DNA from 2 places in the Brevibacillus sp. FSL K6-6036 genome. Region 1 is predicted to be linked to the other one. Evidence: riboswitches for the same ligand, from Rfam matches in the RefSeq annotation. Region 1 holds a riboswitch; the other holds the start of a gene.
The links. A riboswitch is a leader RNA that binds a small molecule or an ion and turns the genes downstream of it on or off. The one in region 1 is predicted to bind FMN.
Positions count from the first base shown of each region.

Region 1 (3,401 bases):
AGATTTGGCGCATCGGAACGATGGGCTTTAGCTGCCGGAAAAAGAATGTCCTGCACGTGTTGGCCGGTCTTGAGGCGGTGCTGATCCGTGTGGGAGCGAAGGTTCATCGCGGAGAAGCTCTGCAAGCCGCGCTGGATGTATACGAAATTCCTTCATAACTCCTTTTTGGTTACGTATTTTTTACGCCTCCCAGCCATAGGATGTACCAACTGGGAGGTGACGGGCGTGGCCGTGTTTCGACCCCGTCGGCGGTGGAGGAACCCGCTTTCTCGTTCGAAAGCGTTTTTTATCGCACTGGTCATTTTTTTGGCGATGAGCATTCAATTTTTGTTTTTTATCGAAAAGCGCCTGGAACCGACACTGAAGATTCTCGCATCCCAAAAAGCCGAGCAGTTGGCCAAACAAGCGATTACAGATGCGGTCACCAAGCGGATTGCCCAGCAAGGGGTAGATTTCAACCAGATCGTCAAGATTGAAAAAGACAATCAGGGGAGAATCCAGGCGTACCAGTTCAACTTCAAGGAGTATGCCCGGATCGTAGGGGAGACCACCTCCCGCGTACAGAACAGGCTGAAGGAGTTTGAAGAGGAAAAGGTAGACCGCTATATCCCTTTGGGCCTGGCGACAGGCAGCAGTTTTTTTGCCCAAATGGGTCCGGATCTGCCGGTTACGTTTGTGCCGATCGGATCTGTCAAGACAATGCTGGATACGGAATTGACCGAGGCCGGCATTAATATGGTCCTGGCAACCGTCTACATTTTTGTTGAAGTGGATATAAGAATCGTCATTCCTTTTGCCACTGACCAGAAGACGATTACGACGAAGATTCCCATTACCCATTCGCTGATCATTGGAGAAGTGCCTCAGTACTTGTACAACAATCCGGAAGGAAAGCCGGATGTGCCCAGGCTGGAAGACGTATCCGGGCAACCGTAAAGAGCCAAACAGGCGGCTGCCACAAAAACGAGCACTTTCCCGTTGCTTTGGGGAGTGCTCGTTTGGGCATTTCCGGAACAACGCAGTCTTCGAAGTGAGGGAGCGGTTAGGCGACCGCTTTGTGAACGCTGAATCCATGCTCTTCATTTTGCAAAAGCCGATTACGGATTCGGTTGCCTTTTTCACGGAGAAACACGGCATTTATCTCAAGCCGACTGCGAGCATCCAAAAGCTGCTTGTGTTCTCGCCGTTGTCGACAGGAGGGAAACGGCCGACTTCCAATAAAAAAGTGTAGTACTTGTAAAAAAACGTGTTATAATGCAAGCAACTGAATATCCAACCTTCAGGGTAGGGTGAAATTCCCGACCGGCGGTGATGACGAACGCACGTCCGAGCCCGCGACTCGCCCATGAAAGATCTTTCGTGAGCGACTGACTTGGTGAAATTCCAAGGCCGACGGTAAAGTCCGGATGGGAGAAGGTGGCTATAGTCTTTGGCTTTGTTTAAAAAACCGAGCACCAAAGGCTTCTTCTTCTATGCCCTGAAACTTGTTCAAGGGCATTTTTTATTGGGAAAGGGTGATGGCGACTCGCGCGACAGGAAGTAGGAGACATGCCTTGGTAGTCTCCTGGCTCGTGATTGCGGGCTGGCGGCTCGGCAGCAACTGAATAGATGACCTTCAGGGCAGGGTGAAATTCCTGACCGGCGGTAATGACGAAAGCAGCGTCTGAGCCCGCGACTCGCCCATGGCTGAAGCCATGAGCGACTGACTTGGTGAAAATCCAAGGCCGACGGTTACAGTCCGGATGGGAGAAGGTGCATGTGGCCTTCGTTTCTCTGTGAAAAAACAGAAAAACGAGAGGCTTCTTTCCCAATGCCCTGAAGCGTGCTTCGAGGGCATTTTTCATTGGGGAGGAGAGGAACTCATGTCAGGAAATGACTTGTCGTATATGGCGTTGGCACTGGACTTGGCGAGGGCGACAAGAGGACAAACCAGTCCCAATCCGGTAGTGGGAGCCGTTGTCGTCCGGGACGGAGCAGTCGTGGGGATGGGCGCTCACGTAAAAGCGGGTGAACCACATGCCGAGGTGCATGCACTGCGGATGGCTGGTGAGCATGCGAAAGATGCCGTGCTTTACGTCACATTGGAACCTTGCAGTCATCATGGGAGAACCCCTCCTTGTGTGAATGCAATCATTGAAGCCGGCATCAAGCGAGTAGTGGTTGCAGTGGCGGACCCGAATCCGCTTGTCGTCGGTACAGGAATCGCTCGCCTCAGACAGGCGGGTGTGGAAGTAACAGTGGGAGTGGGAGAAGCACAGGCGAAGAAGGCAAACGAAGTCTTTTTCCATTTCATCACGACGAAAACACCGTTTGTGACCGTCAAAACGGCAGCTTCGCTGGATGGGAAAATCGCTACGCATACGGGGCACAGCCGCTGGATTACGGGTGAAGAGGCCCGCCAGCGGGTCCATCAGCTACGGCGAGAGCACGATGCTATTTTGGTTGGGGTTCAGACAGTGCTCGCGGACGACCCTGAGCTCACGGCCCGCCAACAGGGAATAGCCAGGGGAAAGCAGCCGCTTCGTGTCATTCTCGACAACCAGCTGCGGACCCCTTCGGAAGCCCGCGTGATACGGGACGGCAAGGCGCCGACGCTCGTTTTCACAGCGGATGACGCACCCATCGGCAGGCAAAAAGAGCTCGAGAGCCACGGGGCCGAGATTGTGAGACTGGAAGGGCGCGTAACAGTCGAGCAGGTGCTTGCGGTGCTGGGGGAAAGAGGGATCACTTCTCTGTTTGTCGAAGGCGGAGCGGCGGTCAACGGCTCTTTTTTGCAGGCACGGGCCATTCAAAAGGTCGTGCATTTTCTCTCCTACAAGCTGATCGGCGGACAGGGGGCGCCTGCTCCCTACGGGGGACTGGGCGCAGCTCATATGGGGGAAGCCATCTCTCTGGCGGACGTGGATGTCGAGCCGATCGGAGGAAGCGATCTTTGCATTACCGGCTATCCGGTATGGCCGGATGGAGCCAGCAATAGCGAAACGCGCAGGAATGCGGGCTGCAAATGATAGGAGGGGAAGCCGTGTTTACCGGATTGATTGAAGAAGTAGGTACAGTAGATTCCATTGCGGTCACCGAGCGGTCCAGCAAGCTGACGATACGGGCCGCGGCCGTTTTGGAGGATGTTCGCCTGGGTGACAGCATCGCTGTCAACGGCGTTTGTCTGACGGTCACCTCGTTTTCCGCGAGCCGCTTTCAGGCAGATGTCATGCCGGAAACGTGGCGGGTGACGGCCCTGTCCAGCCTGAAGCCGGGGATGCGTGTCAACCTGGAGCGGGCGCTGCAGCTCGGAGATCGTCTCGGCGGCCATCTGGTCTTGGGCCACGTAGACGGCACAGGAAAAATCCTCTCCAAAAAAACGGACAGCAATGCGGTGAGACTTGCGATCCAGGCGAAACCGC
Region 1 is NZ_CP150173.1:4,085,034-4,088,434, reverse strand. Features, by position in the region: gene NST37_RS20310 (alanine--glyoxylate aminotransferase family protein) at 1-158, shown strand, start outside; gene yunB (sporulation protein YunB) at 226-936, shown strand; gene NST37_RS20300 (hypothetical protein) at 1,058-1,231, shown strand; FMN riboswitch at 1,272-1,422, shown strand; FMN riboswitch at 1,608-1,758, shown strand; gene ribD (bifunctional diaminohydroxyphosphoribosylaminopyrimidine deaminase/5-amino-6-(5-phosphoribosylamino)uracil reductase RibD) at 1,863-3,008, shown strand; gene NST37_RS20290 (riboflavin synthase) at 3,023-3,401, shown strand, end outside.

Region 2 (3,401 bases), 2.1 Mb from region 1:
ATCACCGGTTTGATCATTATGGGCTATGCGGCCATTCAGTTGGATTTGTCCTTTACGTGGTACGACCCGTTCCTGTTTGTCGGTCTCGTCGTCAGCGGCATGCTGATCTATGGCGGGGTCTACACGGCCATTGCGGCCATCAGCTTTTTCTCCGATTCCCGGACAGGGATTTCGCCGATGATCTGGAATATTCAGCAGTATGGGCGTTACCCGGTCGACGTGTACAACAAGGTAATCCGGTTTGTGCTCACGTACGTGCTGCCCTTTGCCTTTGTCGGCGTGTATCCGGCGGCGTATTTTCTCCGCAAGGAAACGTGGTACGCGTATGCGGCGTTTACTCCCGTCGTGGGAATCGTCTTTTTCAGCATCGGACTGGTCGTCTGGAACTGGGGTGTGCGCAAATACAGCGGAGCAGGGTCGTAATCGGCTTGCTGCCTGACCCTCCGCCGTCTTGGGGGAGGGTTTTTGCATGCTTTTGTCGTATTGGGAAAAATTGCTTTCTTTCTACCTCGCTATGTTCCCCTGGCTGCTCATGTTTGCTCCGCAAATGATAGCCGAAATTTGCGGCAGGTTTCCCAAAAGCGATGGGAGCTACGCAGGAGATTCGCAACGACCATAGCAGGGAACACTTCCAGCATTGTCAAATCCGAGTGCGGCACTGTATAATATCCATGTAAAATCACATACATTCCTTCGGGGCAGGGTGAAATTCCCGACCGGCGGTGATCGCGCCAAAAGCGCGTAAGCCCGCGAGCCTCCGCGATGCGAAAGCTTCCGGAGTGCAGGATCTGGTGCAAATCCAGAGCCGACAGTACAGTCTGGATGGGAGAAGGATGACGACAGTACGTACGCTGTGCGTGCTTGTTTGCTTGTGCATGGGTATTGCACGACGGGCTGGGTGCCGCTTTTCGGCCCTTCTGTTTACGTACCCTTTTTTAAGAGCACAGGTCTGTTTCGTTGTCTTTGCATGTGTGCCAAAGCCCTGAGGAGATGTTGTTTCTCAGGGCTTTTTGCTGTGCAAGGACCGAACGCGGGCACGTCCGGGTGTATGCTGTTGCCATTCCTCAAGAAGGAAGAAACCAATGAGGAGATGGTACAGATGAAAGGAACCGCGATTCCCACATCGCAAGCGACGCAGCGGCTGGTGACGATTCCCATGCTGGCGGCGGTCGCATTTGTCTTGCAGTACCTGGAATTTCAGGTGCCGCTCATGCCTACGTTTTTGAAGCTCGATTTCAGTACGCTGCCCGGATTGATCGGCGCCTTGCTCTACGGCCCAATGGCAGGCGTTATCGTCGAAGTGATGAAGAATGCGCTGCACATGCTGTTTAAAAATACGGACGGCCTTTTGATCGGCGAGCTGGCCAACGTAGTGGCGGGTGCGAGCTTCATCGTCGCAGCGGTTTGGCTGCAGCGGATGAAACAGGGGAAAATGAGCTTCATGGCCGGTCTTGCTATCGGTACTGTACTGATGACGGCTGTCATGGCGGTAGCCAACGCCTACTTCCTGCTGCCCGCCTATGCGGCTTTGTATCAGGTGTCGCTGGAGCAGCTGGTCGCGCAATTCCAGGCTGAGAGCGTATGGTCTTTGATCCTGTACGGCATCGTGCCGTTTAACCTGATAAAAGGAATCATGGTCTCCGTAGTCGCTTATCCGCTCTACGTGAAGCTGGCACCGAGACTCAGCCTTTATGCAAGAAATTGACATTGCCCGGCGGGTCTGCTACCATATTGCCCAAGAAACAGGCGAAAATGGCTGTGAAAGGACCCGCAGGTAGCGAATGTGGCACAGAGAGTCGACCCTTGGCTGAAAGGTCGATGCACGAATGCACCTGCTCCCCATCCTGGAGCTGCTGGCGACGAGCCATGCCGGATTCCCTCCGTTAACGGGTCAGAGCGGATCGCAGTTGCTTTTGTGGCAGCAGCGGTCAATCAGGGTGGTACCGCGGGAGAGTTTCCCCCGTCCCTTTTTGGGATGGGGGTTTTTTGCGTTTTTGAAAAGAAGCTCATGAAGGAGTGAAGGGCATTGAAAGAAGGAAAAGCATTTGTCAAAGAAATCACGCCGCAGTCTGAAGACTTTTCGCGCTGGTACATCGACACGATCAAAAAAGCGGATCTGATGGATTATACGCCTGTGCGCGGCTGTATCGTTTTCAAGCCGGACGGATTTGAGCTGTGGGAGCGGATCCAGGAGGCGATGGACAAGCGGTTCAAGGAAACCGGCCACCGCAATGCCTATTTTCCGATGCTGATTCCCGAATCCTTTTTTCAGAAGGAAAAAGAGCACGTAGAAGGCTTCAACCCGGAACTGCCATGGGTTACGGAAGCTGCGGGGGAACAGTTGGAGGAGCGCCTTGCGCTGCGGCCGACCTCGGAGACGATGATCGGCCATATGTACAGTCAATGGATTCAAAGCTACAGAGATTTGCCGGTACTCATCAATCAGTGGGCAAATGTATTCCGCTGGGAAAAGCGGACGATGCCGTTCCTGCGGACCTCCGAATTTTTGTGGCAGGAGGGACACACCGCCCATGCCACAGAGGAGGAAGCCCGTCAGGAAACGATGCAGATGCTGGACATTTACGCCGAGGTCGTGGAGGAACTGCTCGCGATCCCGGTCTGGAAGGGGCAAAAGACGCCGAGCGAGAGGTTTGCTGGAGCTGTCGACACCTACTCCATCGAAGCGATGATGAAGGACGGCAAGGCCGTACAGGCCGGCACCTCGCACTATTTGGGAGAAAAATTTGCGCGGGGCTTCGAGATCAAGTACTTGGACCGCGACAATCAATTCAAATACGTGCATACGACATCCTGGGGGACCTCTACCCGCCTGATCGGCTCGATGATCATGGTGCACGGGGACGACCGGGGGCTGTCGCTGCCGCCTCGTGTAGCGCCTACGCAGGTCGTGATGATTCCGGTTGGACCGCCAAAGCTGCGTGAAAGGGTGATGGCAGCATTCGATCCGCTCTTTGATCAGTTGAAAGCGGCAGGCGTACGGGTCCGGGCTGACCTGCGCGAGGAGACTCCCGGCTGGAAATTCAACGAATGGGAGATGCGCGGCGTTCCGATCCGTCTGGAAATCGGTCCGCGCGATGTCGAGAACGGTCAGGTCATTCTGGCCCGCCGCGATACCGGGGAGAAGATCACGGCTCCGCTTGCGGATGCAGTAGAGGCGGTCGTAAACCTGCTTGAGGAAATCCAGCAAAACATGTACCAGCGGGCAGTCGAATTCCGCAATGCCCATTCGCATCTGGAGATCAACACGCTCGAAGAATTGAAGCAGCACGCGGAGACCGCCGAGAAAGAAAACGGCATCGCGGGTTGGGTGCTTGCGGGCTGGTGCGGCGACAATGGCTGCGAAGCAAAGGTAAAGGAAGAGACCAAGTTCACCTCCCGCA
Region 2 is NZ_CP150173.1:1,046,275-1,049,675, forward strand. Features, by position in the region: gene NST37_RS05415 (ABC-2 family transporter protein) at 1-423, shown strand, start outside; FMN riboswitch at 686-838, shown strand; gene NST37_RS05420 (ECF transporter S component) at 1,100-1,705, shown strand; gene proS (proline--tRNA ligase) at 2,027-3,401, shown strand, end outside.
Region 2: linked by a shared signal. The riboswitch ahead of NST37_RS05420 (ECF transporter S component) and the one ahead of ribD (bifunctional diaminohydroxyphosphoribosylaminopyrimidine deaminase/5-amino-6-(5-phosphoribosylamino)uracil reductase RibD) in region 1 are both predicted to bind FMN.